Regions from separate parts of the Bradyrhizobium sp. 18BD genome, predicted to be linked through region 2. Evidence: riboswitches for the same ligand, from Rfam matches in the RefSeq annotation. Region 2 holds a riboswitch; the other holds the start of a gene.
What was found. A riboswitch is a leader RNA that binds a small molecule or an ion and turns the genes downstream of it on or off. The one in region 2 is predicted to bind cobalamin.
Positions count from the first base shown of each region.

Region 1 (15,870 bases), on a different contig from region 2:
TGCATCGAGGCGATCAAGGGCCTGCATCCGCATCCCATGGACAAGAACATGATCCCGGGCTGCACCTATTGCCATCCGCAGGTCGCCTCCGTCGGCCTGACCGAAGCCAAGGCCAAGGAGAACGGCCGCGAAATCCGCGTCGGCCGCTTCCCCTTCGTCGGCAACGGCAAGGCGATCGCGCTCGGCGAGGACCAGGGCCTAGTCAAGGTCATCTTCGACAAGAAGACCGGCCAGCTTCTCGGCGCCCACATGGTCGGCGCTGAGGTCACCGAGCTGATCCAGGGCTACGTCGTCGCCATGAACCTGGAGACGACGGAAGAAGAGCTGATGCACACCGTATTCCCGCATCCGACCCTGTCGGAGATGATGAAGGAAGCCGTGCTGGATGCGTATGGACGGGTGCTGAACATTTGACGGACAGGCGGCGGAGCCGGCCGACCCGTCATCCTGAGGTGCGAGCAAAGCGAGCCTCGAAGGATGCACGGCCGAGCTGCGGCGGCAGGGCCCGTCGCCCTTCGAGGCCTCCGCCTCGCTCCGGCACCTCAGGGTGACGAGATAGAAATTGAAGCAACACAACAACAAGAGGGAATGAACCCATGCACGACAACGACAACCTGACCATCGAGCGCCCGACCTTCGTCACCCATCTCGAATGCGCGATGGAGGGCGATCATTACGCCGCCGACCAGGTCCACAATCTCTCCAAGGCCGGCAAGCCGCTGCTGGTGCGCTACGACCTCGCCGGCGTGAAGAAGGCGCTGACCAAGGATGCGCTCGCCCAGCGGCCCGGCGACATGTGGCGCTACCGCGAGCTCCTGCCGGTGCGCAAATGCAAGGACATCGTCTCGCTCGGTGAAGTCACGACGCCGCTGATCCGGCTGCCTAAGCTCGGCAAGAAGCTCGGCGGCGGCGAGATCATCGTGAAGGACGAGGGACGCCTGCCGACCGGCTCGTTCAAGGCGCGCGGCCTCGTGATGGCGGTGTCGATGGGCAAGGCGCTGGGCATCAAGCACATGGCGATGCCGACCAACGGCAATGCCGGCGCGGCGCTCGCGGCCTATGCGACCTCCTGCGGCATCAAGACCACGATCTTCTGCCCGGCCGACACGCCCGAGGTGAATGTCAGCGAGATCGAGCTGCAGGGCGCGACCGTCTACCGCGTCAACGGCTATATCGACGATTGCGGCAAGATCGTCGGCGAGGGCAAGGCCAAGGTCGGCTGGTTCGATACCTCGACGCTGAAGGAGCCATACCGGATCGAAGGCAAGAAGACCATGGGCCTCGAGCTGGCCGAGCAGCTCGGCTGGGACGTGCCCGACGTGATCTTCTATCCGACCGGCGGCGGCACCGGTCTGATCGGCATGTGGAAGGCGTTCGACGAACTGGAGAAGATCGGCTTCATCGGAAGCAAGCGCCCGCGCATGGTCGCGGTCCAAGCCTCCGGCTGCGCGCCGATGGTGCGCGCCTATGACGCCGGAACCGAGCATGCGACGCGCTGGGAGGACGCCCACACCATCGCTTCGGGCATCCGCGTGCCGCAGGCGATCGGCGACTTCCTGATCCTGCGCGCCGTGCGCGAGAGCAAGGGCTTTGCCATCGCGGTGGACGACGACAAGATCTCGGCGGCGCTGAACGAGGTCGCGCGCGAGGAGGGGCTGCTGCTGTGCCCCGAGGGCGCCGCGACCTACGCCGCCTACAAGGACAGCCTCGCCGACGGCCGCGTCTCGAAGGGGGACCGCGTGATGCTGTTCAACTGCGCCACCGGCCTGAAATATCCGCTGCCGCCGGTCACCCGCACGCTGGACCGTCACAAGCCGATCGATTTTTCGCAGTTCTAGCGCGTCATTTCGTCTCTTCACGAACGAGCCCTCTTCCCGTACGCGGGAAGAGATAAAAACAAGAACGACATCGTTGGGGAGAAGACAATGAAGAAGGCCGTCTGGGCCGGGCTGATCGGTATTCTCGCTGTCACCGGCGCGGCGCGCGCCGAGGACTATCCCTCGCACCCCATTACCATCATCGTGCCGTTCGCGGCCGGCGGCCCGTCGGATGCGATGGCGCGGGTGCTCGCCGAACGGATGCGCGTCTCGCTCGGCCAGCCGCTGGTGATCGAGAACGTCACTGGCGCGGGCGGCTCGATCGGCGTCGGCCGCGCCGTGCAATCGCCGCCTGATGGATACACCATCTCCTTCGGCCATCTCGGCACCCACGTCGCCAACGGTGCCGTCTACAAGCTCAAATACGACCTCGTCGCCGACCTCGAGCCAGTGGTGCTGCTGCCGAGCAATCCGATGATCGTGGTCAGCAAGAACGCGGTGCCCGCGACTTCGCTGAAGGAGCTGCTGGAGTGGCTGAAATCGCGGCCGTCGCCGCCGACCGCCGGCACCGCCGGTGCGGGCTCCGGCAGCCACATCGCCGGCGTCTATTTCGAGAGCGTCTCCGGCATCAAGCTGCAATACGTGCCGTATCGCGGCACCGCGCCGGCGCTGAACGATCTCATCGCCGGCCAGATCGACGTCATCGTCGACCAGACCTCCAACTCCATCAACCAGGTCCGTGCCGGCACCATCCGCGCCTACGCCATCACCGACGACAAGCGCCTCGCCTCGGCGCCGGAGATTCCGACCGCGGAGGAGGCGGGCCTGAAAGGCTTCAACATGACGCTGTGGTCGGGCATGTGGGTGCCGAAGGGCACGCCGAAGGAGATCGTCACCAAGCTCAACGCCGCGGCCGTAGAGGCCTTGAACGATCCCGCCGTGAAGAAGCAGCTCGAAAGTCAGGGCCTGGAGATGACGCCGCAGGACCAGCTCACGCCGGAGGCGCTCGGCGCGCGGCAAAAGGCCGAGATCGCCAAATGGTGGCCGATGATCAAGGCGGCGAACATCAAGGTGGACTGAGGCGCGCGGCGTGCTTCTCCCATGTCGGCGGTCATCGTCGCGGTCCAGCATCGCCTTCGGTGGCCGCCGGGCAATTACTCCATGATCTTGTCGCCTGCTGCCAGCGCCTGCTCGAGGCATTGCATGAACTCCGCGGGGGCGAACGGCTTTCCGAGAAAACAGGTTGCTCCGGCCTTGAGCGCACGCATGCGAAGGCTCTCGTCGGGGAAAGCCGTGATCAAGATGAACGGCGTAGCCGAACCCTGCGTGCGCATCTGCGCCAACAGATCGATTCCGGTCTTGAACGGCATCTGCACGTCGGCGACGACGCAGGAGGTACGGTTGGAATCTCTCGAGCTCAAAAACTCGTCGGCGGAGGCGAATGTGTGGACGATATACCCGCGCGATTCCAGGAGATTGTTGATCGCCGCCCGCACGTAGGGGTCGTCATCAAGCACCGAAATGACCGAAGCCGCTGACAAGACGTCCGCTCCTCGCCCGGGGATTGCGCTTGCCGTCGCTACGGCCCAACCTCACCATGCAAGGTGGACCTGCCACTCACCATTGCAAACTCATACTTAGGTTTGTACGTCGGACCGGCTGGGCCGAATCCCGAGCGCCTCACTCATTCTCACGAGGTCGGCCAGGGACTTCGCGCCCATTTTGCGCATGATATGGCCGCGATAGATCTTGACGGTGATTTCCGCCAATCCGAGTTGGGCGGCCACTTGCTTGTTCATCAGGCCTGATGTCACCAGTGCCAATACGTCGCGCTCCCGCGAGCTGAGTGACTCGAAGCGTGATCTGACGTCCGAGACCGTCTTATTGAGATCGCGACGCTTGCGGTCTCGCTCGATGGCGGCCTGGACTGCGTCCAGGATGTCCTGGTCGCGGACCGGCTTGGTCAGGAAATCGATCGCGCCGCCTTTCATGGCCCGAACGGTCATGGGAATATCGGCGTGACCGGTAATGAAGATAATGGGCGTGTGGATATTGGCCTTGGCAAGATCGGACTGCAGGTCAAGGCCGCTGGCTCCGGGCAGGCGGATGTCGAGCACGAGGCAACTGGGCACTTGCGGCGGCTTGGCCTGGAGGAGCTGCGGCGCCGAGCCGAACGCTTCGACCTTGAGGCCGACCGACTCGAAGAGGTTGGTGAGCGCGCGGCGCATCGAGGCGTCGTCATCGACGACGAAGACGATCGGCTGATCGGCGTTCTCCGGCGGCGGCGAAGGCTCCATGCGCTCGGTCACGATGCTTCCTCTCGATGGAGGGGCAGGGTGATCTGAAACGTCGCGCCGCCCGACTGGTTCGGAGCGGCGGAAAGTCGTCCGCCATGGGTCTCGATGATGGAGCGGCAGATCGACAGCCCCATGCCCATGCCGCCGGACTTCGTGGTGAAGAACGGCGTGAACAGGCGGTCTATCGCCTGTTCACCGATGCCAACGCCGCGATCGGCGACGCTCACCAGAATCGCGCCTTCGCCGTCCGCTGCCGAGCGGATCGCCAGCTCGCGCGGGCGGTCATGGACGTCTTCCATGGCCTCGATCCCGTTCATGATCAGGTTGATCAGGACCTGCTGCAGTTGGATCCGATCGCCAAAGATTTTGGGCAGGCCCGATGACAGCTCCATTCGCACCGATACGGCGTGGCTGGCCATTTCGCGCTGAACAAGCGCGACGGCCTCGCGCACGACCAGGTTCGCGTCGAGCGGAACCATCTCGATTTCGGTCCGCTTGGCGAGCGCCCGAACGTGACGGATCACGTCGCTGGCACGCTTGCCGTCCTCGGTGATCCACTCCACGGAGCGGCGCGCCGCCTTGAGATCGGGCGGACTGCGCTGCAGCCAGGCAAGACAGGCATCGGCGTTTGCGATCACTGCAGCGAGAGGCTGGTTGATTTCATGGGCGATTGAAGCGGTCAGTTCACCCAATGTCGTGACGCGTGTCACATGGGCGAGTTCGGCTTGGGCCTTGCGCAACGCGTCTTCGGCCTGATCGGCCCGGATGGCCGCGGTCACGTCGGTGCAGACGCCACGATAACCCAGAAAATTCCCGCCGGCATCGAAGAACGGCTTGCCGCTGGTCCGGACATAGATCTGCTGCCCGTTGCGGTCCTTGCTGCGATACACCAGGTCGCGGAATGGAACGTGGGCGTCGAGCGCCGCCCGATGTTGTCGCCATTTTTCCGGCTCGAGATCGGCGTCCGGAGCAATGTCCCAACGCGTGAGCCCGATCAGGCCCATGGGGGCGGTGACGGTATAGGAGTGTTCTGATACCAGGGTCACGCGGTGGTCTGGCCCCGTCTCCCAGAACCAGTCAGACGCGGTTTCGGCATAGTCACGAAAGCGCTGTTCGCTCTCGCGCAGCCTGCGCTCTGCCTCCTTGGTCGCCGTGATGTCGGTCACCGATCCGACGAACTCGACGCAACCGGCGGAATCTCGCGTGGCCCGGGCCACCGCTCGGACGTACTTGATGGAGCCGTCGGGCATCACGAGCCGATATTCGTGATCGTAGTCTTTTCCCTCGCGCGCCGCCCGACCCGTGGTCCGCTCCACCGCGAGCCGGTCCTCCGGATGGATCCGCTGGAGCATGACGGGAATCCGCGGCTTGGCTCCCTCGTCGCATTGGAAGATGCGATAAGTCTCCTTGGACCATGTGATCTCGCCGGTTGCGGCCCTCCAGCCGAAACTGCCGGTGTGGCTCAATTCCTGCGCCTGGGCGAGATAAGCCTCGCTCTGTCGCAGAGCATTCTCCGCTTCCTTGCGCTCGGTGATGTTCTCGCAGGCGACCAACACGATCGGTCCGCCATCGGCCCGCAGCATGGACTTGGCGTTCTCGCGCACCCATAGCACCGAGCCGTCCTTGCGCACCTTCCGGATCTCCCAGGTGTGGGACTGATCGACGGTCTCAAGGCACAGTGCGACGCACGCGCGGACAAAGTCGCGATCTTCCGCGAAGAAGACATCCAGCACCGATCGGCCGATCAACTCTGCGGCCGTATAGCCCAGTTGCGCGGCGCCGAACGTGTTCACGTTGATCACGGTTCCGGCCGGATCGACCATGAAGTACATGACCGGATTGTGCTCGAAGACTTGCTGCCACTGCTTGACCGCTTCGAGCAAGCCGCCATCGGGCTCGGTGTGCGGCTTAGCGGTGACAGTTTGCTTGACGCAGCCGGCTAGGAATTGCGCGGCTGACTTCCCGAACGTCGCTGCCCGGCCAGGCTTCATCGCAGACGCTCCCGGCGCTCTCTGCTTGTACGCGAGTAGAGCACGTTGCCGCGAGAGGAGCAATTCCGGCCAAAGTCGGATTGGGGTGATGCTCGCCTGTGGATTGACCGCTCGCTGCCTTGGCCAGCGCGGCGCGGCAACGGCGCTTCTCCGCAGAGTTTTCACGGTACCCGTGCAGCGGGAGCATCGTGCGCGGTCTCGTTGAACATGACGAGTTCGGGAGCCCCGGGCGACTACGGACAAACCTAGGTATAGCTCCCGTAATCCTAGTCATGTCGGCCATTTTACCTCCGTACAATTGAGCGCTTCGTGCCGGGCAGACTACCCTCACGACCAATCGGGAGTGTCGACCAGCCGATCGTAGCGCGTGCACGAGAGCCGGTCTGAAGCCGAGGTCTTACCGACAGGCACGATCAAGGACGGAGCCACCGCAATTCTCGACACGCAACCGCGATCGTCGCAATTCGCGACCTGCGAGAGGTCGAACGGAACGAACTGGCAAAGGCGCAAGCAACAGTGGGAGACAGCAATGTGTGATGCATCCGTACTTCCTGAGCGTGGCCTATCCGAGTCCGAAGGGGGCTCTTCAGTCAATGGCTGTGCGGTGTGTGGCGGCAAATTTGGTTTGATCCGCCACTACTCGTGGCGCACGGCGCTCTGCTCCAAGAAGTGTGTCGATCGTTTCCGCACACGCCGCGAACGCGACCGCCGGTGGTTGTTCCGGGCGCAGTTCGCATAAGCCTGAATTGGAGAGCTGACATCGTTCCGAAGCTCTGATCCGGGAGCCCGTGCCTTGAACCGCCCATGCAAGCTCTTGTGCTCGATCGTTCTCTTCTGCTCCACCGCGACGGTCCAGGCGCAGGAGACCGGGCACGGCGCCGTTCATCGCCAGCACCCACCCCAGGACCAGGGCCTGCACGAAAAGTTCTATTCGACCTGGCACATGCCGGATAATCCGAGTCTCAGCTGCTGCAACAGCGCTGACTGCTATCCGACCGACATCAAGTACGTCGACGGCCAGATCTATGCGCGGCGCAGGGAGGACGGAAGATACATTCCGGTCCCGCCGCAAAAAGTGGAGCGAAACAGGGACAATCCGGACGGCCGAAACCATCTTTGCGCTCCACCGCCAGCACTGTCTCCGTTGGACGGCGTTTACTGCTTCGCTCTGGGAGGTGCCACATGAGATTCGCGTTCGTGCTGGTGAACGGCCGGACCCCGTTCCGGCAGGCGCGGTGCATGCAGTGCTGCGAGCCGATCAGCGGCAGCTATCTCCGCGAGATGCCGACCCGTCTGCCGTACTGCGATTATCAATGCTACGCGATGTTCTGCGAGGCCCTGGCGAAAGATCGCGTGAGGGCGGCTTCATGAAGTTCATGCTGGTCAATCACGAGCCCCCGCCAAGCGCGGCGACGTGCAGCACGTGCTCGCGGTCGATCCGGTCCGGCTATGTCCGGCATGTGCGGACACAGCGCCGCTACTGTGACTATGACTGTTACCGCCGGGGCGAATTCGTGACGCTGTTGATGCCCTGGTCGATGCCTGGGCACAGAGAGCCGGCTGCCGGGAACGCCGCCGGAAACATGATCGAGATGTTGGCGGTGCTGAGTGCCGTTTCGTGCTGGAGCTACACGATACAGGTCTGGACCTTCGCGAGAGTTTTGACCGGCGCATATTTGGACGGTCGCGACCTGATCACGACGGAAGGAGGTGACACCTAGCTGCGCGATCGTACCCGCGCGGAAGCCGCAGCAACGTGACCTGGCAGACGCCGCGTCCAGCCCCGGTGGCGTCGACTAGGGAGCGGGTGCTGCGGCCGCCACGGGTGCCGTTGCGCTGACTTCGTGCGTCACCACGCGCTGATCGCTCTTGTCGGCGACCATGCCGCTGCCCTCGAACCGCGCGCGGTAGACCAGCACGTTCTCCATCACGCGCTGGACGTAGTTGCGCGTCTCCGACAGCGGAATCCGCTCGACCCAGTCGATCGGATCGACATTGGGGTCGCGCGGGTCGCCGCGTGCCTGCACCCATTCGCGCACCCGGCCGCGGCCGGCATTGTAGCCGGCGAACGTCATGATCTGGTTGCCGCGATATTCCGACAGCAGCGCGCTGAGCTCGGCCGCGCCCATCTGCGTGTTGTAGACGGGATCCGAGACCATCTTGTCCCAGTCATAGGTCAGGCCGAAGCGTTTTGCGGTGTCGCGTCCGGCTTCCGGCGTCACCTGCATCAGGCCGACCGCGTTCGCCGCCGACTTGTCGCGCTGGTCGAACGAGCTCTCGGTGCGCGCCACCGAATAGATCACGCTGGTCTCGATCGCGGGCGCGACCTGCTTGTGCTCGGGGATGCCGATGGTCGGGAAGGCGTAATGGTCGAGCGCGAACCCGCGCGCCAGCGCCGACTTGCCGACCTCCAGCATGACGCGCGCGTCGTTGCGCCGGCCGGCGAGCTCGCCGAGCGCTTCGAGCGCGGCGACATCGGTGCTCTCCTTGGCGAAATCCTCGGCATAATAGAACACCATGTCGCGCTCGCCGATGCCGTAGAGCATGTCGGCGGCGCGCACGCGCTCATCCGAGGCCGGCGTGTCGGCTGCGGCCAGCACCGGCGAGGGCGGGCGCAGCTCGATGCGGTCGATGCCGAGCTTTGCGCGTGCAAGCTGGCCGTAGTAGGCGGTCGAATAGCGCGCCGCGGCCTTGTAGCTCATGCGTGCATCGGCGGTTGCACCCATGGCTTCGGCGGCGCGGCCGCGCCAGTAATGGGCGCGCGACAGCGCGATCGGGTTGGCCGAGCCTTCGTCGATCGCAGCGAAATGCACCATCGCCGTCTTGGGATCGTCGAGATAGCGCAGCGCGATCCAGCCGCACATGAAATGATAGTCGACGCGGTAGACCTCCATCGCCGGCACGGCTGCCGCGCGCACCACGTCGTAGGCGGTCCTGGACTTGCCCTGGTCGAGCAGCTTTCGCGCCAGCAGGCGGCGCTCGCGCCACCAGGCGTCGGTGTCCTGTGCTGCCATCATGTCGGGCGCGGCGGCGAGGATCACCTCGGCTGCGTCGTCGATGCGGTCGTTCTGGATATGCCATTGCGCACGGCAGAGGACATAGCCGAGATCGCGGCGCGCTTCAGTCGAGACGTCGTCGAGATAGTCCTTGGCCTTGTTCGCCTTGCCGGTGACGGCCGCGCAGGCCTTGACGATCGCGAGCGCATCCTCGCCGAGCCGTTTTGCCACGCGCCTTGCGCCGGCATAGTCCTTGGCGCCGAGCCGCTTGTCCATGCGGGCGCGGTGATCCTCAGCAGTCAGGAGATCGTGGAAGGCCTCGTAGGAATCCTCTTCGCTGTGCTCGGACAATTCCTCCGTCCGCCAGGCCTCACGCACCAGGCGCGTGGCCCGGTCGCTGTCGCCTTCGCCCAGCAGCACGCGGGCGAGCGCGAACTTGCCCTTGGCGCTGGTCGGCCGGTCCATGGTGAATTTGTGCACGGTGGCGGCATCGCTCTTCTCCTGCCACAGCCGCGCCTCGGCGCGGCGACGGAGCAGGGCGCTGCTCGGCCAGTCCGGATTGGCGGCGAGGAAGCCGGCGTAGCGCTTGAATGGCGCGGTGCTCTCGGAATGGCGCAGCATGAACCAGTCGGCGAGCTTCTGGCCGGCAGGGTCGGCGATGCGGTCGCGCGCCGCGCTCGCATCGTCGCTCTTGCCCTTGCGCGCGAGATCGATGGCGTCCTTCAGCGCGGCGAGATCGCCGGTGAGCGGCGGTGCCGCCGGCTTGTCCGAAACCTCATCGTCCTTCTTGGACTTGCGCTTGGCGTCGGCATGCTTGCCGTGGCGCGATTTCGCGGCAGCGTGACGCTGCTTGCCGCCGGCTTTCGCCTCATGCGTTTTCTTCGACGCCGACGATTTGTGACTGCTCTTCGCTGCCAGCTCAGTAGGAAGGAGGGCCAATGCGGCCACGGCAACGACACACGCGAGCGAGCGTAGGCACTGGTTCATTCGATGGTCCCCCTGCGAAACCACTACAAACCAAGGTCCGCGACGACATGCGGCTTGAGAATCAGAACGACACCACCAAACGATGTCATGACATCGTTTCGCATTCCTCACGCTCGTTCAACAATGCGGCAAAATACGGATGGGAACTCGGGAACTTCCGAAATGACGGAAAGGGTAATGGCTTTAACCTTTGTTAACGAATAGGGCCCGCGCGACGGTTGTGTGCGGTCAGGGGCGCCGCGAGGGCCAGATTGCGCGTGTTCCCACCGCCAAATCCGGTGTATTGAGTTCCCAGCCGGTCCTTTCAGCCCTTTATCCCGTCGCTCATGCCACTTTTCAACCAGTCGATCCGGCGCAAGATCGTCGGCATCGCCCTCGGATTGATCATCCTGATGCTGGTCACCTCGATCCTGTCGATGGTGATGTCGAGCCAGGTCGGCGTCCTCCTGGACGAGCTGACGAACCGCTACATCCCGGCCTATGGCGATCTCGCGCGCGCCAATATCCGCTCGCTGGAGCGGTCGGTGGCGCTGCGGCGCATGGTCATGATGAAGATGCAGGAGGCTCCCGACGAGGAGGCCTATGCGGCGCGATTGAAAGAGTTCGAGGAAGCCGACCGCAGGATCGAGCAGGAGACTTCGAACGCGCGCAGCCACATCAACGCGATCATCGACGATACCAGGACGCCCTCGGACAATGCCGCGCTGGCGCGGATCGACACCCGCATCGACACCGCCGTCACCGAGCTGCGCCAGGGCATGACCGAGGCGCACGCAACGCTTCTCAAGCAGATCGATGCCAAGCAGATGCCGGAGGCGCGCGGCACGCTGGAGCATCTGGACGCCCTGCGCGACCAGTTCAATCAGAGGATCGACGGCATTCGCGCCGACATGCTCAAGCAGGTCTTCTCCTCAACATCGACGGTGATCGGGCGCCAGCATCAGACGATCATCATCTCGGCTGTCATTACGATCCTCGCGGCGGTGGTCGGATTTGCCTTTGCGCTGCTGGTCTCGAGTGGCATCACGCGCCCGGTGCGCCTGCTGCTCGCCGGCACCCGTGAGGTCGAGGCCGGTCGCTTCGACAAGCCCATCACCGTCTCGACCCAGGACGAGATCGGCGAGCTCGCCGCCGCCTTCAACCGCATGGTCGAGCAGCTCAGGCACAACGAGCGCATCCGCGAGACCTTTGGCCGCTACATCGACCCCAAGGTGGTGCAGGGGCTGATCGACCGGCCGGAGGTCGCCATCGACGGCCAGCGGCGGGTGATGACGATCATGTTCTGCGACATGAGCGGCTTCACCTCGATGAGCGAGGGCATGACCCCGCACGGCCTCGTCAAGGTGATGAACCGCTACTTCACGGTGATGTCCGCGCCGATCCGCAGCCATCGCGGCGTCATCGACAAATATATCGGCGACGCCATCATGGCCTATTGGGGCCCGCCCTTCATCGAGGAGAGCGAGCCGGCGTTGCTTGCCGGCAATGCGGCCATCGACATGGCCGACCAGGTGCCGGCGCTGCAGAAGCAATTGCCCGACCTGCTCGGCATCCGCGCCATGCCGGCTCCTTGCGACCTGCGCATCGGCATCGCCACCGGCGAGGTCCTGACCGGCAGCATCGGCTCCGAGCTGATGATGAGTTTTACCGTGATGGGCGATGCCGTGAACCTCGCCTCGCGGCTCGAACTGGTCAACAAGGTCTACGGTACCCGCATCCTGATCGCACAGGCGACGGCCGACGCGATCGGCGCGCATCTCGAGCTGCGCGAGATCGATCGCCTGGCGGTCGCCGGCCAGAGCGCGCCGCAGGCGATCTTCGAGGTGATGGGCAGGGCAGGCGCGCTGGCCGGGGCACAAGAGGCTCTGCGCAAGCACTATGCCGAGGGGCTTGCCGCCTATCGCGACCGCCGCTTCGACGAGGCTCGCGCGGCCTTCAACGCCGCGCTGGAGAGCGTGCCGGGCGACGGCCCATCGCGGACCATGCTCGCCCGCATCGGCGAGTTCGTGTCGAGCCCGCCGGCGGCCGATTGGGACGGGGCCTGGCGGATGGACAGCAAATAGCCGGACTACTCCGGAATAATTGATACTAGTCCATAACGATGTTTGCCGTGACCTATTTGCCGGGCTTAGGTTGAGTGTCCTTAAGGCGTTAAATGGGGACACGCCGATGACAGAACTTGAGGACAGGCTGGAACGCTTTGAGACGCTCACGGCCGAATGTGAGTTGATCGCCAAGCTCGCCACCGAAAGCAACAAGCGGGAATTCTATCTCAAGCTCGCCGGGCACTATTACGAGCTGGCGAACGAGACGCGGCGCGCGGTCGCGTCCAGGGCTGCTGCTTAAATGGCTGCGGCTTAAATGTCTGCTGCTTAAATGGCTGTTGCTAAAACGGTCGTTGCCTAGAGGCTGCTGCTTGAACAGCGGTTGCTTCTGGCTGCGAGCGCGAGGTCGTGGCCTGACGTAAGCCCCGGACATGCAACCCGCTGCAGGATGCGAGCAACCATCGCAGGCTTGCGGGCGCTGCGCGGCCGAAAGCCGTTTTTAACGTTTGGCGCGCATCCTGGGGATGCGAGGGCACGCTGCGTTGCGTCGTTCCTTGCGATGGGAATGCCGGGGTCCGTTGCAACACAACGTGCCTCGTGGTCGCCGCCTTGGCGGCGTTTCTTGCAGGGCGATCCCATGCGTGTTGTTGCAGTACTCATCCTCGCGCTGATGACGGCGGCCTGCAATCCGGGACAGGACATCACCGGCTCCACCGCTGCCTGCCCGGCGCGGAATTACAGCTCCTACAATCCCCGCGACATGAACCAGTGCGTGGCAGCCTGCAAGGCGTGTGACCACGGCACCACCGTGACCTGCACCACCTCCTGCACCCTCAAGGGCGCGCACTGAGGGGACGGTTCCGTGCTGACGGTGCGGGAGCACCGGAACGATTCACATGGGTTAGTCATTGAAGGGGGCGGGCAGGACGCGGAGTCCTTTGGAATGGGTATGCTCGATCCCGGTCGGTTTCTGGTGTCATGCTCGCAGTGCGAGGCATGGCCGATGGCAGCCAATGTGAAACGCTCGAGCTGGTCGGCGCAGCCGTACGAAGTCCGCTTCGTCTGCCCACGCTGCCGCCGCGAGGAAACCGTGATCATCTCCGCATCCGGCGAGCTGACCCCGATCAAGCGCATTGACGTTCCCCCGCATGATGTCACGGCGGCCTGGGCCCAGGCGCAGCGGCCAAGAGGGCGGGCGTAGCTCGCCCGTCTTGAAGTCAAGAGGGCGGGCGTAACCAACGCAGCGTAGCACGATCCATTCTTGGAACCCGGCCGATGCCGGGGCGTTTCCGCCTCGTCATCAACGTGATCGAGGCCATGCGAATGATCAGCGAGCATTTCGACACCCGCACACGGATCAACATGAAGCTGGCGCTGGACCGGGTCTGCCGCAATCGCCCCGGCGGCGAGGACCATGGCTTCCGCAAATCGGTTGCCGAGAACATCATTCGCTGCGCGCTCGCAGGTCGAACCGGCATCAGCCAGCTAGTCGATGCCGGCGAGCGGGCGATGATCACGACGCATGGCGAGAGGGAGCCGGCCTGATTGCGCCAGCGCAATCTTCGGTGCGGTGCTTCGACGCCCATGCAACCGGCCGATTGACTCTCTGCTTGCCCGCCCCGTAGATTGATCCGTGACGGTTCTCCTCACGGAGATCAAAAGGGAACGTGGTGCGGGATTTTCCCAATGTGGATTTTCTCAATGCCATGGCTGCCCCCGCAACTGTAAGCGGTGAATCCTTCGTCTCATGCCACTGGGAATCTCGGTCCTGGGAAGGCGACGGAGCGGTAACGACCCGCGAGCCAGGAGACCTGCCGTCAGCCGTGGTCACACGCGAAGATGTCGGTCGGGGAGTACAGACATTGGTTTCACCGGAGCAATCGATCGCTCCGAAAACCTCGTTCGCTGTGACGTGCCACTGACGTCATACCGAGGTTCAAACCGTGTCTCGTATTGTCTCTGCCGCCAGGCGCCTTAGCGCCGGCCTCGTCGCGTCCGTCTCCCTCTCTTCGCTCGATCTCGCCATCGCCCATGCGCAGCAGGCCGCCGCGGAGCAACTGCCGCCGGTCGAAGTGACCAGGCCTGACGACCAGAACCGCACCCGCGCCAGGGCGACGGGCGAGCGCAACACAATGAGGCGGCGCCCGGCACCGCGTGCCGCCCCAGGCGGAGCAGCACCGGCATCCGGCTCCGGCAGCGAGGCTGCCGCGGGCTATGGCGGCATCGTTGGGGCCGCCACGACCGTGATCACGGCGGGAGATATCGCGCATGCGCCGTCGCAATCGCTCGCCGAGATCATTGCGACGCAAGTCCCGGGCGCCCAGCTCACGACGCTCTATGGCGGGCCGGTCGCCGCCAGGACCAGCGTGGATTTGCGCGGCTTCGGCGCCTTTGCCACCGCCAACACGCTGGTGCTGGTCAACGGACGGCGGCTCAACGACATCGACATGGCGCAGGTGGACCTCTCCACCATTCCGCTCAATTCCATCGAGCGGATCGAGATCACCCGCGGCAATTCCGGCGCGGTGCTCTACGGCGACAACGCGGTCGGCGGTGTCATCAACATCGTCACCAAAAACGGCGTCGGCGGACCGCCCGTGACCGCACGCATCGAGGCTGGCTTCGGCGCGTTCAAAACAACGCTCGGCAATGTCTCGACCTCGCTCAATTCAGGCCCGTGGTCGACCTCGTTTTACGGCAACGCCGTCAGGACCGACGGCTACCGCGACAACAATCGCTATGTTCAGGAGAACGGCGTCGGCAATCTCAATTACACCACGCCCGGCCTGACCGCCTTCCTCACCGTCACCGGCGACAATCAGGAACTGCGGTTGCCCGGCGGCCGCACCGTCGATCCCTCCATCGGCCTCGACGAGCTCGCAACCAGCCGGCGGGGAACGAGCACACCCTTCAACTACGCCAACCAGCAAGGTTATAGTGCGACCGCGGGATTCACCAAGATGCTGGTCAACGGCGTCGATCTCATCGTCGACGGCGGCGTGCGCGACAAGAAGCAGCAGAGTGCCTTCTTCTCGAGTCCGGCGCCGGTCCCGGCTCTCTTCACATCGACCTATGTCGATGCCGACCTCACGACATGGTCGATCACGCCGCGCCTCAGCGTGAAGAGCCTTGCCTTCGGCATGCCGTCGCAACTCCTGACCGGCATCGACTATTACGATGCGAGCTTTCAGCAGAACCGCGGCGCCGGGCAGAGGCTTGCACCGTGGCACAATTACGACCTCCGGCAGCAGACGGTCGCGGGCTATTTCCAGCATGCGCTGGGTGTTGCGCCCACCACCGACATCTCCTACGGCGCGCGGGTGCAGAGCATCAGTCTTTCCGCGCGCGACAATTTCGATGCGGCAGCTCCGTTCAACGCCGATATCGGCGCGCTCCGGCTCACGAGCAACGAGACCCAATATGCGCTGCATCTTGGGGCCGAGCATCGTCTCGATGACATGTTCTCGCTGTTCGGCCGTGCCGCGCGGGCCTTCCGCACACCTGATGTCGACGAGCGTGTGTCGTCGGGCCCGTCGTTCGATCCCGTGACCTTTGCTTCGCTCCCGCAGACATTCCAGCTCAAGACCCAGACCTCGCAGGACGTCGAGGGCGGGCTGCGCATCAAGGGCGGCGGCTTGCAGTTCCAGAGCAGTCTCTACCTGATGGACCTCACCAACGAGATCCATTTCAATCCGGTCCTGTTCTACAACACCAATCTCGACCCGACCCGCCGCTAC
Region 1 covers NZ_JAVAYL010000030.1:87,020-102,889, forward strand. Annotated here, with positions in the region: gene lpdA (dihydrolipoyl dehydrogenase) at 1-414, shown strand, start outside; gene RAD16_RS37380 (threonine synthase) at 597-1,838, shown strand; gene RAD16_RS37385 (tripartite tricarboxylate transporter substrate binding protein BugD) at 1,926-2,897, shown strand; gene RAD16_RS37390 (response regulator transcription factor) at 2,972-3,358, opposite strand; gene RAD16_RS37395 (response regulator transcription factor) at 3,455-4,114, opposite strand; gene RAD16_RS37400 (PAS domain-containing sensor histidine kinase) at 4,123-6,105, opposite strand; gene RAD16_RS37405 (hypothetical protein) at 7,288-7,476, shown strand; gene RAD16_RS37410 (hypothetical protein) at 7,473-7,826, shown strand; gene RAD16_RS37415 (lytic transglycosylase domain-containing protein) at 7,902-10,088, opposite strand; gene RAD16_RS37420 (adenylate/guanylate cyclase domain-containing protein) at 10,415-12,151, shown strand; gene RAD16_RS37425 (hypothetical protein) at 12,258-12,434, shown strand; gene RAD16_RS37430 (hypothetical protein) at 12,771-12,983, shown strand; gene RAD16_RS37435 (hypothetical protein) at 13,077-13,334, shown strand; gene RAD16_RS37440 (hypothetical protein) at 13,409-13,678, shown strand; cobalamin riboswitch at 13,754-13,966, shown strand; gene RAD16_RS37445 (TonB-dependent receptor) at 14,077-15,870, shown strand, end outside.
Region 1: it holds a riboswitch for cobalamin, as region 2 does, so the genes downstream of both, RAD16_RS37445 (TonB-dependent receptor) here and RAD16_RS18615 (DUF1636 family protein) in region 2, are expected to answer to the same signal.

Region 2 (15,870 bases):
CGGCTGGGCCGCGGCGCGCATCGACGACGTCGCTAACTTCATTCCGGCGCGCCTGACCGGTTTTCTGTTCGTGCTGCTGGCCCCACGACGATCGGAGGCGCTGTCGTGCATGACACGGGATGCGCGCCATCACCGTTCGCCCAACGCCGGCTGGCCGGAAGCGGCAATGGCCGGCGCACTCGGCGTGCGGCTCAGCGGCCCCCGCATCTATCACGGCAGCGCGACCGACGAGCCCTGGCTCAACGAAGGTGAGCGCGACCCGCTCGCCGCCGACATCGCCGAGGGATTGACCGTCTACCGCCGCGCCATGCTGCTGCTCGCCGGCGTCCTTGCGATCCTCGCCTTCGCGTGAAAGAACAGGGCATGCGCGAGCACGGTGGAAATCTCGATCTGGCCCAGCAGCGTTTTGGCGGACGCTCAGAGGACTGGATCGATCTGTCGACCGGGATCAACCGGGTGCCTTATCCCGTGGGCGAGGTGAGCGCGCGCGCATGGAGCGCGCTGCCGGCGCGCGCCGAGATCGAGGCGCTGCACCAGGCGGCGCGGCACGCCTATCGCACGAACGCGCCGGTCGTCGCGCTCGGCGGTGCGCAAGCCGCCATTCAATTGCTGCCGCAGCTCGCTGCGCCCGGCCGCGCGCGCATCCTGGCGCCGACGTACAATGAATATGCCGGCGTGCTGTCGGCTGCGGGCTGGGATGTCCAGGAGGTCGCGCAACTCGACGCGCTGGCAGGGGCGGACCTCGCCATCGTCGTCAATCCCAACAATCCCGATGGCCGGAGTTTTGCGCCAACGGATTTGCTCGCGCTGCTGCCGCGCGTCGGCCGTCTCGTGACCGACGAGAGCTTTGCCGATGCCGTTCCGCAGCTCTCGCTTGCGCCGGAAGCGGATCGGCCGGGACTGCTGATCCTGCGCTCGTTCGGAAAGTTTTATGGCCTCGCCGGCTTGCGGCTTGGGTTCGCAATCGGCAATGCGGTCGACATCGACAAGCTAGCGACATTGTCAGGCCCATGGCCCGTGTCCGGACCGGCAATCGCAATCGGCTGCCGCGCCCTGCGTGACGGCGCCTGGGCCGAAGCCACGTCCGCGCGGCTCACCCAGGACTGTGTTCGCCTCGACGAGATGGCGCACGCGCAGCGCTGGACGCTCATTGGCGGTGCACCGCTATTTCGTCTCTACGAGACGCCAGATGCATGCGCCGCGCAGGAAAAGCTGGCGCGCAGCCACATCTGGTCGCGCGTATTCTCCAGAGAGCCAACATGGTTGCGGCTCGGGCTTCCCGGCAGCGAAGCCGAATGGGAGCGCCTCGCCGAGGTTCTAGCGTGCTAGCGCGAGCAGGCCTTCGACATCGAGATGCTTTTCGATGTGATCGGCGAGGGCATCGAGCGCACTTTCGACCCTGGCGTGATAGGGCTCGTTGCCGGCTGGAATATCCAGTTTTGCCAGATAAGCCTTGCGGAAATTATCCGACGTGAACAGACCGTGCAGATAGCTGCCCTGCACGCGGCCATCGCCGGAGATCGCGCCTTCCGGCTCGCCGTTCAGCTTCGCGAACGGGCGGGCCCGATCGGGCCCATAGGTGCGACCGATGTGGATTTCGTAAGCCGCGATCGGCTGGTCGGTGGCGGCATGCACGGCCGCGACACGCGTCAGCGTCTTTTGCGGGCTCATCACTGTCGCCACGTCGAGAAGTCCGAGGCCCGGTGTGTCGCCGGCAGGGCCTTCGATGCCATCGGGATCGGCGACGCTCTGCCCGAGCATCTGATAGCCGCCGCAGAGGCCGAGCACGTGGCCGCCCCTGCGGTGATGGGCGAGCAGATCGATGTCCCAGCCCTGCGCGCGCAGGAAGGCGAGGTCGCCGCGGGTGGATTTTGAACCGGGGATGATGACGAGGCGGACATCGCCCGGGATCGCTTCGCCCGGGCGCACCATCACGAGATCGACGCCGGGTTCGAGCTTGAGCGGATCGAGATCGTCGAAATTGGCGATGCGCGACAGCGCGAGACAGGCGATCTTGCACTGGCCGGGCTTGCGCGAGTCACTGAGGCCCAGCGCATCCTCGGCCGGCAGCTCGCCGGCGCGCGAAAACCAGGGCAGTACGCCGAGGCCGCGCCACGCGGTCTTTTCCGCAATAAGCCTATAACCGTCGTCGAACAGCGTGGGATCGCCGCGGAACTTGTTGATGACAAAGCCCTGGATCATCGCGGCATCGTCAGGATCGATCACCGTCTTGATGCCGACGAGCTGCGCAATGACGCCGCCGCGGTCGATGTCGCCGACCAGCACCACCGGCACGTCGGCCTTGCGCGCAAAGCCCATATTCGCGATGTCTGCCTTGCGCAGGTTGACCTCGGCCGGGCTGCCGGCACCTTCGACCAGCACCAGATCAGCGCGAGCCTTCAGCCGCTCAAAGCTCTCCAGCACCGCGCCCATCAACGACGGCTTCATGGCCGCGTATTCGCGCGCACGGGCGGTCGCGATACGTTTTCCGTGGACGACGACCTGCGCGCCGACATCGGTCTCGGGCTTGAGCAGCACCGGGTTCATGTCGGTGTGCGGCTCGACGCCGGCGGCGAGCGCCTGCAGCGCCTGGGCGCGGCCGATCTCGCCGCCATCGACGGTGACGGCGGCGTTGTTCGACATGTTCTGCGGCTTGAAGGGGAGCACGCGCAGGCCGCGCCGCGTGAAGGCGCGCGCAAGGCCGGCGACGATGAGCGACTTGCCCACGTCCGAGCCGGCCCCCTGGATCATCAGCGCGCGTGCCATCGACTTCAGAACTCGACGCCGGCCTGCGCCTTGATGCCGGAGCGGAACGGATGCTTGACCAGCGTCATCTCGGTGACGAGATCGGCGATCTCGATCAGCTCGTCCTTGGCGTTGCGCCCGGTGAGCACGACATGCGTCATCTCGGGCTTTTGCGTCGTCAGGAATTCGACGACCTCGGCGATGTCGAGATAGTCGTAGCGCAGCGCGATGTTGATCTCGTCGAGCACGACCATGCGCAGGTTCGGATCGAGGATCAGCTCCTTGGCCTTCTCCCAGCCGGCGCGCGCGGCGGCGATGTCGCGGGCGCGGTCCTGCGTCTCCCAGGTGAAGCCTTCGCCCATGGCGTGGAACTGGCAGAGCTCGCCGAAATGGCCGGTGAGCAGCCGCCGCTCGCCGGTATCCCAGGCGCCCTTGATGAACTGCACGACCGCGCAGGGGAAGCCATGGGCGACGCAGCGGACGATCATGCCGAAGGCGGAGGACGACTTGCCCTTGCCGGCGCCGGTGTGGACGATGATGAGGCCCTTTTCGCCGCTCTTGGTCGCCATGATCTTGTCGCGGGCGGCCTTCTTCTTCGCCATTTTCTGGGCGTGCCGGGCGTCGGTTTCCTCAGCTGTTTGGGTATCCGGTTCTGGCGTCATCGTACCCGGTCCTTCGGCTTGACAAGAGGCGGCCGGGGGCAAATGGTGGCCCGGCGTTGGTTCCTGTCCTATGACAGGCGAAGAGGGAATGCGATAGGGTCCGAATCGGCAAGATTTTGATCCAAACTGCAGCCGCCCCCGCGACCGTGACCGGAGAGATGCCCAAAGCCACTGATCCCTCGCGGGATCGGGAAGGCGGGGATCGAAGGGCCCAAACCCTGCTCCGCAAGCCGGGAGACCTGCCAGCGCGGACGAGTTTTGGACCGGCGGACGGGGTGTTCCGCGACGGGGAAACGGCCTCTCAAGTCAGGGTCCGTGCGCCTCATCGCCTCCCGCTGTTTATCCTGGAAGAGGCGATGACGGTCACACTTCACGTCTGTATCACCTGCCGCGCCGGCCAGACGCTGGGCGAGGGCGAGACCACCCCGGGCAAGCGACTGCATGGCGCGATCCTCGAGGCCGGCGTGCCCGAGGGCGTCAGCGTGGTTCCCGTAGAATGCCTGTCTGCATGCAGCCAAGGCTGCTCTGTGGCGCTCAGTGCGCCCGGCCGCTGGTCCTATGTCTATGGCCGCCTGTCGGATGCGAATGCGCAGGACGTGGTCGCCGGCGCCGCGGCCTATGCGGCCGCGCCCGACGGCCTCGTGCCCTGGCGCAGCCGTCCCGAAATCTTCCGCAAGCAGTCGCTTGCCCGCATTCCCCCCATTGCCGTGTTGCCGGAGGCCGCTGAATGAACTCGCTTGCAAAAGTCCCGGTGACGGTGGTCACGGGCTTCCTCGGCTCCGGCAAGACGACGCTGATCCAGCACCTGCTCAGCAATGCCAACGGCAAGAAGCTCGCCGTGCTCGTCAACGAGTTCGGCAGCGAGGGCGTCGACGGCGAGATCTTGAAATCTTGCGCCGACGCCAACTGCCCGGAGGAGAACATCGTCGAGCTCGCCAATGGCTGCATCTGCTGCACCGTCGCCGACGATTTCATTCCGACCATGGAGCAGCTCTTGGCGCGCCCGGTGCGGCCCGATCACATTCTGATCGAGACCTCGGGCCTCGCTTTGCCCAAGCCTTTGCTCAAGGCATTCGACTGGCCGGAGATCCGCTCGCGCATCACGGTCGATGGCGTGATCGCGCTCGCCGATGCCGAGGCCGTCGCCGCCGGCCGCTTCGCGCCGGATCCGGATGCGGTCGAAGCCCAGCGCGCGGCGGACGAGAATCTTGATCACGAGACGCCGCTCTCGGAAGTGTTCGAGGACCAGATCGCCTGCGCCGATATCGTGCTGCTGACCAAGGCGGACCTTGCCGGTGCGGCCGGGTTGGAAGCGGCCAAGGCGGCGATCATCGCCGAGATGCCGCGCCGCGTGCCGATGCTTCCCATCACCGACGGCGCGATCGATGCGCGCGTCATTCTCGGCCTCGGCGCTGCCGCCGAGAACGATCTCGCCGCGCGTCCCTCGCATCACGATGGCGAGGAGGAGCACGAGCACGATGATTTCGCCTCCGTCGTGATCGATCTTCCGGAAGTGGCGGATGTCGACGCACTGGTCGCCTCCGTGCAGAAGCTGGCGCGCGAGCAGAACGTGCTGCGCGCCAAGGGCTACATCGCGGTGGCAGGCAAGCCGATGCGCCTGTTGCTGCAGGCCGTCGGCGAGCGTGTGCGCCACCAGTTCGACAAGCCCTGGGGCGCAGGCAACAGGCAGTCAAAGCTCGTCGTGATCGGCGAGCACGGCGATATCGACGAGGCCGCGATCAAGGCGGGATTGGGAGTCTGATGCACGTCGTCTTCCGCGAGAGCCGCGGTCTGGAGGAGACCGCGACGCCAAGGGACATCGGCCAGGACCCGGCCGATCTCGTGGTGCTCTCGTACTCGGATTCCGACCTTGCAGCGTTTGCGGCCGGCTGGCGGCGCGGCCAGAGCAGCCTGCCGTCGCTGCGGCTCGCCAATCTTGCGGAGCTGCGTCATCCGCTGTCGGTCGATACCTATATCGAGCGCACGCTGTCGCAGGCGCGGGGCATTCTGGTGCGGCTGATCGGCGGTGAGTCCTATTGGCCCTATGGCCTTGCGGCTCTGCAGCAGCTCGCCAAGGACCACAACATCGTGCTGGCCGTGCTGCCGGCCGATGGCCGCGACGACACGCGGCTGGATTCGTATTCCACCTTGCCGGTCTCGACGTTGCGGCGGCTCAAAGTGCTCTGCGACACCGGCGGTCCCGTCGCGGCGCAGGCGGCGATCGCGCAGCTCGCGCTGGCCTCAGGCCTCTATGCCGGTCCGGTCGTCGGCGAGATGACCGTGCCTGAAATGGGCTTCTACGATCCGGAGCGCGGTGTCATTGCCGCGCCGACAGCCAGTGAACGGAAGCCGCGGGCGCTGGTGACCTTCTATCGCTCCTATCTCACTGCCGCGGACTCCGGCCCGGTCGATGCCCTGATCGCGGCGCTGCGCGAGAAGGGATTTGACGCGTACGGCGTGTTCGCCACCTCGCTGAAAGCTGCGGGTGTTGCGGACTGGCTGCGTGAGCATCTCGCGAAGAATCCTCCGGCGGCGATCGTCAATGCGACGGCGTTCTCCGCCATCGGTGACGACGGTACGACGCCGTTCGATGCGGCGTCTTGCCTCGTGTTCCAGGTCGCGCTCTCGACCGCGCGGCGCGAGGACTGGGCGGAGTCGCTGCGCGGCCTGTCGCCCGGCGATCTCGCGATGCATGTTGTGCTGCCCGAGGTCGATGGCCGCGTGTTCACGGGCGTGGTGAGTTTCAAATCCGCCGCGGAGCGCGATTCCGATCTGCAGTTCTCGCATCTCGCGCATCGGGCCGACGAGGAACGCGTGACGGCTGTCGCCGCGCGCGTCGCGGCGTGGCGGAGCCTTGCGGAAAAGCCTGCTGCGGAGAAGCACGTCGCCATGGTGCTCTCGAACTATCCGGGTCGCCCGCACCAGATCGCGCATGCGGTTGGTCTGGATGCACTGGCTTCCGTCGAGGCCTTGATGTCCGATCTTGCGGAGGCCGGCTTCGGTGTCGCGCCGGTCCCAGCGCTCGGCGAGACGCTGCTGAATCAGCATCTGACCTGGAGCGTCGCCGATTACTGCGCGGCGCTCGCGCGTTTGCCGCAGACCTTGCAGGACGATCTCGCACAAGCCTGGGGGGCGCCGGACAGCGATCCGAGCTGCCGCGATGGCGCGTTCCATTTCCCGGCCGTCGCGTGCGGCCAATCGATCATCGCGGTCCAGCCGGAGCGCGGTGATGCGGTGACACGCGATAGCGATTATCACGATCTCGCCCGCACGCCGCGCCACGCCTATGTCGCCTTCTATCTCTGGCTTCGCGGGCAGGGGATTGATGCCGTCGTGCACATGGGCGCGCATGGCACGCTGGAATGGCTGCCCGGGAAATCCGTGGCGCTGTCGTCCGCCTGCTGGCCCGAAGCTCTGATCGGCGATCTCCCAATCATCTATCCCTTCATCGTCAACGATCCCGGCGAGGCTGCGCAGGCCAAGCGGCGCATCGGTGCCGTCACCATCGGCCATCTGCCGCCACTGCTGGAAATATCCGCGGTGCCGGAAGGCTTGCGCCGGCTCGAACGCCTGCTCGACGAATATTCGACCGCCGATGGTCTCGATCCCGCCCGCCGCCGGCGCCTGATCGCCGCGATCCGCGACGAGGCGCGCGCAGCAGGCCTCGAAGACGATCTCGGTCTCGATGCATCGGCCGCGCCCGCCGAAGCGATCCCGCGCATCGATCGCTTCGTCTGCGATCTCAAGGAAAGCCAGTTCGGCGACGGCCTGCACGTGTTCGGCCGCGGCGCCTGCGGCGATGCCGAGCGGGACGCGCTGCGTGCGGCGCTCGCAGGACAGCGCGTTGCGCCGGGACCATCCGGCTCGCCCTATCGCGGGCGCCAGGACGTGCTGCCGACGGGACGCAATCTCTTCGCGGTCGATCCCCGCGCGGTGCCGACGCCGTCGGCGCATGCGCAGGGCATCAAGCTCGCGGAAGAGCTGCTGCGCCGCCATCTCCAGGATCACGGCGATTGGCCGAAGGGCCTCGTCGTCGACCTCTGGGGCTCGGCGACGATGCGCACCGCGGGCGAGGAGTTTGCGATGGCGCTGCATCTCGCCGGCCTTGCGCCGCGCTGGGATCACGCCTCCGGCCGCGTCACCGGCTATGACATCATCGCGCCGGCCGAGCTCGGCCGCCCGCGCATCGACGTGACGCTGCGGGTCTCAGGCCTGTTCCGCGATGTCTTCGCGGGTCTTGCGCAATTGTTCGACGCCGCCACAGCAGCGCTCGCAAGCCGTGAAGACGAGGGCGAGGAGAATCCGTATCGCCATCGCGCCTCCCGCGTGTTCGCGCCGCGCCCCGGTCAATATGGTGTTGGCCTCTCTGCGATCCCCGATGCCTTTACGCCCGAGACCCGCGATGCCGCCGGCGAAGCCTGGCTGTCGGCATCGTCCTGGGCGTTCTCCGCCGATGGCGAGATCAAGCCGGATCGCATCGGCATCGAGCAGCGCCTTGCATCTGCGGACGCGTTCGTTCACGTCCAGGATCTGCCGGAAACCGATCTGCTGCTTGCGGCCGACTATGCCGCGCATGAAGCCGGCATTGCGGCGGCCGCAGTTCATCTCGGCGCGACGGGACCCTCGCTCTATCATCTCGACACGACGCGCCCCGACGAGCCGCACGCGCGCACGCTGACGGAAGAGATCTCTCGCGTCGTCCGCGCCCGCGCGGCCAATCCGGCCTGGATCGCCGGCATGATACGCCACGGTTTTCGCGGTGCCGCCGAGATTACCGCGACGCTCGAACATATGGCGGCGTTTGCGCATCTGGCCGATGCCGTGCCGCCGCACCTGTTCGATCTCTATTATGACGCGACGCTCGGCGATGCCGACGTTCGCACCTTCATGGCCCGCGAAAATCCGGCGGCACTCGCGGCGATGGAGATCTGCTTCACGCGCCTGCACGAAGCCTCGCTCTGGCGAACGCGCCGCAACTCGATTGCGGCTGCGCTGCGGGAGGCATCATGAGCGCGTCCATGATCAAGGGCTGGTGTCCCGGTGCCTTGCGCCCGATGCAATCGGGCGACGGGCTGGTGGTCCGCGTGCGCCCGTTCGGCGGGAGGCTCGATGCAGCGCAGATCTCCGGGCTTGCGCATCTGGCGGAGCGCCATGGCAATGGTCTGATCGACGTGACCAGTCGCGCCAATCTCCAGATCAGGGGCGTCACTGAGACCAGCCACCGCCTGCTGCTTGACGGTCTTGCGCAGCTTGCGTTGCTCGATCCGGACACCGAGACCGAATCCCGGCGGAACATCATCGTCACACCGTTCTGGCGCGATGGTGACGAGAGCCAATCGCTTGCTGCGGAGCTTGAAGAGGCGCTCGAGGGCTGCGCGCTCGCGCTTCCGACGAAGTTCGGCTTTGCCATCGATGACGGCACCTCGCGCGTGCTGGCAGGCGATTCCGCGGATGTGCGGATCGAGCGTGATCGTGCCGGCGGCCTCCTGGTGCGGGCTGATGGTGCGAAGCTCGGCCGCTCCGTTGCGCGCGGCGAAGCCGTGGCCGCTGCACTCGCGCTCACCCATTGGTTCGTGACGTTGGGCGGTGCGAGAGGCGGGCGCGGCCGCATGGCGGCGCATCTCGCCGCCGGTGCCATCCTGCCCGAGACGCTGCGTGGCGAGGCCGAGCCGGCGCCGATCATGGCTGCGGCGCGCCCCGGCCTTTATCCGCAAGGTGCGATGGTCGGCGTCGCCTTCGGGCAAATGCCGCATGCGACGCTCAGCCAGTTCGCTGGCTGCGGGCATGCGCTACGCATGACGCCCTGGCGCATGGTGCTGAGCGAAGGCAAGCGGACGATGCCGTCGGCGGCGGGCCTCATAACCGAGGCCTACGATCCGGCGCTGCGCGTCATCGCCTGCAGCGGCGCGCCGCGCTGCCGCGAGGCTCATGCCGACACCCGCGCGCTGGCGGCGGCGCTTGCGCCGAATATCGGCTCGGCCGCGCGGCTCCACGTCTCCGGCTGTGCCAAGGGCTGCGCGCATTCCGGTGCGGCCGCGGTCACGCTGGTTGCGACCGGCGCCGGCTTCGACCTCGTGCGCGGCGGATCGACGCGCGATGAGCCTATCCTGCGTGGCCTGGATCGCGACGACATCGTCAAGAATCCCTCCATCCTGATGGGAGGGCACTGATGCCGCATACTTATGAAACCGACGGCGCGGCGATCTACCGGCAATCCTTTGCGACCATCCGCGCCGAAGCCGATCTCGCCCGCTTCACGCCCGACGAGGAGCAGGTGGTGGTGCGGATGATCCACGCCGCCGGCATGGTCGGCCTCGAAGCTCATATCCGCTTCACATCAGGCATGGCGACGGCAGCGCGTGTTGCCCTCCAGAAGGGCGCACCGATCCTGTGCGACGCCCGCATGGTCTCCGAAGGAATCACGCGCGCCAGATTGCCTGCGGCTAATGCCGTCATCTGCACGCTCAGTGACGAGTCCGTTCCCGCGCTGGCGCAATCCATGCGCAACACGCGCTCGGCTGCCGCGCTGGAGCTGTGGCGTCCGCATCTCAGTGGTGCGATCGTCGCGATCGGCAACGCGCCGACCGCGCTGTTTCATCTGCTCAATATGCTCGAGGACCAAAGCTGTCCGCGGCCGGCGGCGATCATCGGCTGCCCCGTCGGCTTCGTCGGCGCGGCCGAATCCAAGGCGGCGCTGATGGCCGATCCGCCGGTGCCGGCGCTGACGGTCGAGGGCCGCCTCGGCGGCTCCGCCATCACGGTTGCCGCCGTGAACGCGCTGGCGAGCCGGAGCGAATAGAGATGGGACGCATCATCTGCTGCGGTCTCGGCCCTGGCGATCCTGATCTGATGAGCGTGCGCGCCGATCGCACGGTGCGCGGCGCAAAGCACGTGGCCTATTTCCGCAAGAAGGGCAGGCCCGGCCAGGCGCGGCGCATCGTCGAGGGCATGCTGGCGGCCGACGTCACCGAATATCCCATGGAGTATCCGGTCACGACGGAGATCGCGTTTGACAGTCTTGAATACGTCCAGCTGCTCGCCGGCTTCTACGACGAATGGGCGGAGCGGCTGGCGCGGCTTGCGCGCGCGGTCGACGTCGTCGTGCTCTGCGAGGGCGATCCCTATTTCTACGGCTCCTTCATGCATCTGCACAGCCGTCTGCAGGGGCGCGTCGAGATCGAGGTGATCGCCGGCATCCCCGGCATGGTCGGCTGCTGGAATGGCGTCGGCCAGCCGATCGCGCTCGGCGACGACGTGACGACGGTGCTGATGGGTACGCTTCCCGAAGGCGAGCTCGAACGCCGCATGCGCGATTCCGATGCGCTGGTCATCATGAAGACCGGGCGCAATCTCGCGAAAGTCCGCCGTGCGCTCGCTGCTGCCGACCGGTTGGATGATGCCTGGCTGGTCGAGCGCGGCACCATGCCGGGCGAGCGGGTGCTGCGGCTCGCCGAAATCGATGCCGCCGATTGTCCTTATTTTGCGATCGTGCTCGTGCACGGTAAGGGCCGGCATCTGGACGCCGCCGAATGACCGGCACGCTGACCATCGCGGGCCTCGGGCCGGGCAGCGATGCGCTGGTGACGCCGGAGGTCTCCGCCGCGCTCGCATCCGCAACGGACATTCTGGGGTACGCCCCCTATGTCGCGCGCGTGCCGCCGCGGCCCGGACTCACCCTGCATCCCTCCGATAACCGTGAGGAGTTGCGGCGCGCGAGCGAAGCCCTGCGGCTTGCAGCCGAAGGCGGGCAGGTCGTCGTCGTCTCCTCCGGCGATCCCGGCGTATTTGCGATGGCTTCGGCCGTGTTCGAGGCGCTGGAACAGGCGCCGCAATGGCAGCAGCTTCCGATCCGTGTGCTGCCCGGCATCACCGCGATGCTGGCTGCGGCTGCGCGCGCGGGTGCGCCGCTCGGCCACGATTTCTGCGCGATCAATCTCTCGGACAACCTCAAGCCTTGGACGGTGATCGAGAAGCGCCTGCGGCTTGCTGCCGAAGCCGATTTTTCGATTGCGATGTACAATCCGCGTTCGGCGAGCCGGCCGGAAGGATTTGGCCGTGCGCTCGCGGTCTTGAAGGATGCCGGTTGTGGCGATCGCCTCGTGATCTTCGCGCGCGCGATCAGCGCGGCCGACGAGACGATCACGACCGTCATGTTGAACGACGCGACGCCCGAGATGGCCGACATGCGCACGCTTGTCATCGTCGGCAACTCGCAGACGCGCCGCGTCGGCCGTTGGGTCTATGCGCCAAGGCGGGTCGAATGACCGAGCCACTGCATGATCTCGGCCACGCTCTCGACCTGCAATCGCGCGGGCAATTGCGGCCGCGAGATCATGATCACGGGCAGGCCGAGCCTACGCGCGGCGTCGATCTTGGCGCGGGCGCCGTCGCCACCGGAATTACGGGCAACGATCCAGGCGATGCCGCGCGTGCGCAGCATCTCCAGCTCCCCGTCAAGCGTGAACGGTCCGCGCGACACGATCACGTCAGCTACAAAGGGCAGGGGCGCTTCGGGCGGATCGACGAACCGCAGCGTGTAGGCGTGCTGCGGCTTGCGCGCGAAGGGCGCGATGTGCTGGCGACCGATGGCGAGGAACACCTTTGTGGGCGCTTCGGGCAGCGCGGCGACCGCGGCGGTGACGTCGGCGACCTCGATCCAGTTGTCAGCGGCCGCTCTGATCCAGGGCGCGCGCTCCAGCGCGATCAGCGGCGTGCCGGTGTCCGCACAGGCTTCGACCGCATGACGGCTCATCTCGGCCGCGAAGGGATGCGTTGCGTCGATGACATGCGTGATGCCTTCACGCCTGATGTATGCGGCAAGCCCGCTGACGCCACCAAAGCCGCCGATGCGGGTCGGCAGGGGCTGATCGGCTGGCGCGCGGGTGCGGCCGCCATAGGAATAGACGGCGTCGATGCCGGCGCGCGCAATCGCCGCGGCGAGCAGGCTCGCATCGGCAGTTCCGCCCAGAATAAGGGCGCGCGTCATGGCTGATTCCTTGGCTGATCCCTGGCTGACTATCATCGGTATCGGCGAAGATGGCCTTGCAGGCCTGTCCGAAGCAAGCCGAAAGGCGCTTGCCAAAGCAGAAACTGTTTTTGGCGGTGAGCGTCATCTCGCTCTTGCAGATGTAGAAAGCCGCGGCCGCGCGTGGCCTGTGCCATTCGACGCAGAGGTCGTGCTGAGCTGCCGCGGCCGGCCGACAGCAGTACTCGCCTCGGGCGATCCGTTCTGGTACGGCGCCGGCGCAAGCCTTGCCGAGAAGCTTGAAGCAGGCGAGTGGGGCGCGCATTCGGCGCCGTCGACGTTCTCGCTTGCCGCCGCGCGACTTGGCTGGCGCCTCGAGACAATTGCCTGCCTTGGTCTCCATGCCGCGCCGTTCGAGCGCCTCGTGCCGCACCTTGCGCCGGGCGCGCGGATCATTTGTCTCGTGCGTGATGCGAAGGCCCCAGGCGATCTCGCGAAATGGTTGACCGAACGTGGATGGGGCGCCTCACTCGTGTGGACTCTCGCAGCGCTGGGCGGCCCACGCGAATACATTGGCCAGCATCGCGCCGACCTGTTTGCTGAGGATCTTGACGGCAATCTGGTTGCGGTGGCCCTGCAGGCGTGGGGAGGCCAGGGCATTCCCCGCAGTTCCGGTCTTTCGGACGATCTCTTCGTCCACGACGGACAGATCACCAAACGACCGGTGCGTGCGCTCGCGCTCTCGGCACTGGCGCCGCGTGCGGGCGAACGGCTGTGGGACATCGGTGCGGGCTCGGGTTCGATCTCGGTGGAGTGGGCCCTGTGCGGCGGGACGGCGACCGCGATCGAAGCGCGCGAGGATCGCGCCGCAAACATTCACAGCAATGCGGCCGCGTTTGGATTGGCGCATCGGATTACTGTCGTCACGGGAAGGGCGCCCGAAGCTCTCGCGGCGCTGGACGCGCCAGATGCCGTCTTCATCGGTGGCGGCCTCGATCGTGCGATGTTCGAGGCGATCTGGTCGCGACTCACGCCGGGCGCGCGGCTCGTTGCACACTCAGTCACGCTGGAGACGGAAGCCCTGCTCGGCGAGCTGCATCAGCGTCATGGCGGCGAATTGATGCGGGTCGAGATCGCGCATGCCGGTCCGCTCGGCCGCTATCGCTCCTGGGAGGCGGCGCGGCCGGTGGTGCAGTGGAGTGCGGTCCGATGAAGGTCGCCGGGCTCGGATTCAAGACGGATGTCACGCTGGCGTCGCTGCGCGAGGCGCTGCAGGCGGCCGGCGGTACTGAAGGCCTGGCGGCGGTCGCGACCGTCAGCGACAAGGCCGATGCGGAGCCGTTGAAGCAGCTCGCGCGCGAATGCGGTGTGCCGATCAAGGCTGTTCCGGCCGATCTGCTCGCGCGCGTCGAGACACCAACGCAATCAAAGCTCGTCGCGGACAAGTTCGGCACGGGCTCCGTCGCCGAAGCCGCGGCGCTCGCAGCGGCAGGGCCTCGCGCGCGGCTGATTGCGACGCGGGTGGTCTCGCAGGATCGCACCGCGACCGCGGCGATCGCTGAAGGAGATGGCGCATGACCGTGCATTTCATCGGCGCCGGGCCGGGCGCGCCTGACTTGCTGACGCTGCGTGGCCGCGATCTGATCGCGGCCTGTCCGGTCTGCCTCTATGCCGGCTCGCTGGTGCCGGAGGGCGTGCTCGCGCATTGCCCGCCGGGCGCGCGCATTGTCAATACCGCGCCGCTGTCGCTCGATGAGATCATCACGGAGATTGCCGCCGCCCATGCCGAGGGCAAGGACGTCGCGCGGCTGCATTCCGGCGATCTCTCGATCTGGTCCGCGATGGGCGAGCAGCTTCGCCGCCTGCGCGCGCTCGGGATTCCTTACTCGGTCACACCGGGCGTTCCCTCCTTCTCGGCCGCAGCCGCCGCGCTGGAGGCCGAGCTGACGCTGCCTGGCCTAGCGCAAACGGTGGTGCTGACGCGCACGCCGGGCCGCGCCAGCGCGATGCCCGAGGGCGAGAAGCTTGCCGTATTCGCTGCGACCGGCGCCGTGCTGGCGATCCATCTGTCGATCCATCTGCTCGACAAGGTCGTCGCCGAGCTGACGCCGCACTACGGCGCAGATTGCCCGGTCGCGATCGTCTGGCGCGCGAGCTGGCCCGACCAGCGCATCATCCGCGCGACGCTCGCAACGCTCGATGCAGCCGTCGGCGCCGAGATGGAGCGCACCGCGCTGATCCTGGTCGGCAAGACGCTTGGCGCTGCGGATTTCGATGAGAGCCGCCTCTATGCGGCCGACTACGATCGCCGCTATCGGCCGGTCGGTGCCGCGCCGCGCTTTCCGGAGGTGTCGTGATGGCGGCGGGCCTCGTCATCTCCGCACCGGCCTCCGGTGTCGGCAAGACCACGCTGACGCTGGCGCTCGCACGCGCCTGGCGCAATCGCGGCTTGAACGTGCAGTGCTTCAAGAGCGGGCCCGACTATATCGATCCCGCTTTCCATGCCGCCGCCACGGGACGTGCCTCCGTCAACGTCGATAGCTGGGCGATGGATCGTGGCGCCATCGCCCATCTCGTCAGCCGCGGCGCGGATGCCGATGTCGTGCTGGCCGAAGGCTCGATGGGCCTGTTCGACGGCGTTGCCGCGCGCGGTGTCTCCGGCACCGGCGCGACCGCCGACATCGCGGAGATGCTGGGCTGGCCGGTGGTGCTGGTGATCGATCCCTCCGGACAGGCGCAGACCGCGGCTGCGATCGCCGCGGGCCTTCGCGACTACCGCGCCGGTGTGCGCCTTGCGGGCGTCGTGCTCAACCGCATCGCGAGCGCGCGTCATGAAGATCTCGTGCGGCGTGCGCTGAACGACGTCGGCATCGCCGTGTTCGGTGCGCTGCCGCGCCATGCTGAGATCAGCCTGCCGAAGCGGCATCTCGGCCTGGTGCAGGCCGAGGAGCAGGCGGAGATCGGCAAGCTGATCGACGAGGCCGCGCGCTTCGTCGCCGAGCATGTCGATCTCGACGCGGTGCTGCGCTCGGCCGCCGACTGGTCGCCGGAACCTGCCGCGAACGGACCGAACGTCACGCCGCCCGGCCAGCGCATTGCGCTGGCCCGCGATGCGGCGTTCTCCTTCGTCTATCCGCACATGCTGGAAGCCTGGCGCGCAGCCGGCGCCGAGATTTCGACGTTCTCGCCGCTCGCCGATGAAGCGCCCGATGCGAATGCCGATGTGTGCTGGCTGCCCGGCGGCTATCCCGAGCTGCATGCCGGCAAAATCGCCGCCAATGCGCGCTTCCGCGGTGGCCTGCGCGCCTTCGCCGAGACGCGGCCGGTGCACGGCGAATGCGGGGGGTATATGGTACTCGGAACGGCCTTGACTGATGCCGACGGTGTCCGCCACGAGATGACGAGCCTGCTCGGGCTGGAGACGAGCTTTGCCAAGCGCCGCATGCATCTCGGCTATCGTCTCGCCGCGCTTGCAGCCCCGATGCCGGGGCATCAGGC
Region 2 covers NZ_JAVAYL010000009.1:228,303-244,172, reverse strand. Annotated here, with positions in the region: gene cbiB (adenosylcobinamide-phosphate synthase CbiB) at 1-352, shown strand, start outside; gene cobD (threonine-phosphate decarboxylase CobD) at 364-1,329, shown strand; gene RAD16_RS18625 (cobyric acid synthase) at 1,318-2,766, opposite strand; gene cobO (cob(I)yrinic acid a,c-diamide adenosyltransferase) at 2,772-3,407, opposite strand; cobalamin riboswitch at 3,448-3,668, shown strand; gene RAD16_RS18615 (DUF1636 family protein) at 3,764-4,138, shown strand; gene cobW (cobalamin biosynthesis protein CobW) at 4,135-5,169, shown strand; gene cobN (cobaltochelatase subunit CobN) at 5,169-8,417, shown strand; gene cobG (precorrin-3B synthase) at 8,414-9,577, shown strand; gene RAD16_RS18595 (precorrin-8X methylmutase) at 9,577-10,206, shown strand; gene RAD16_RS18590 (precorrin-2 C(20)-methyltransferase) at 10,209-10,940, shown strand; gene cobJ (precorrin-3B C(17)-methyltransferase) at 10,937-11,671, shown strand; gene RAD16_RS18580 (cobalt-precorrin-6A reductase) at 11,647-12,393, opposite strand; gene cbiE (precorrin-6y C5,15-methyltransferase (decarboxylating) subunit CbiE) at 12,404-13,585, shown strand; gene RAD16_RS18570 (cobalamin biosynthesis protein) at 13,582-13,950, shown strand; gene cobM (precorrin-4 C(11)-methyltransferase) at 13,947-14,729, shown strand; gene RAD16_RS18560 (cobyrinate a,c-diamide synthase) at 14,729-15,870, shown strand, end outside.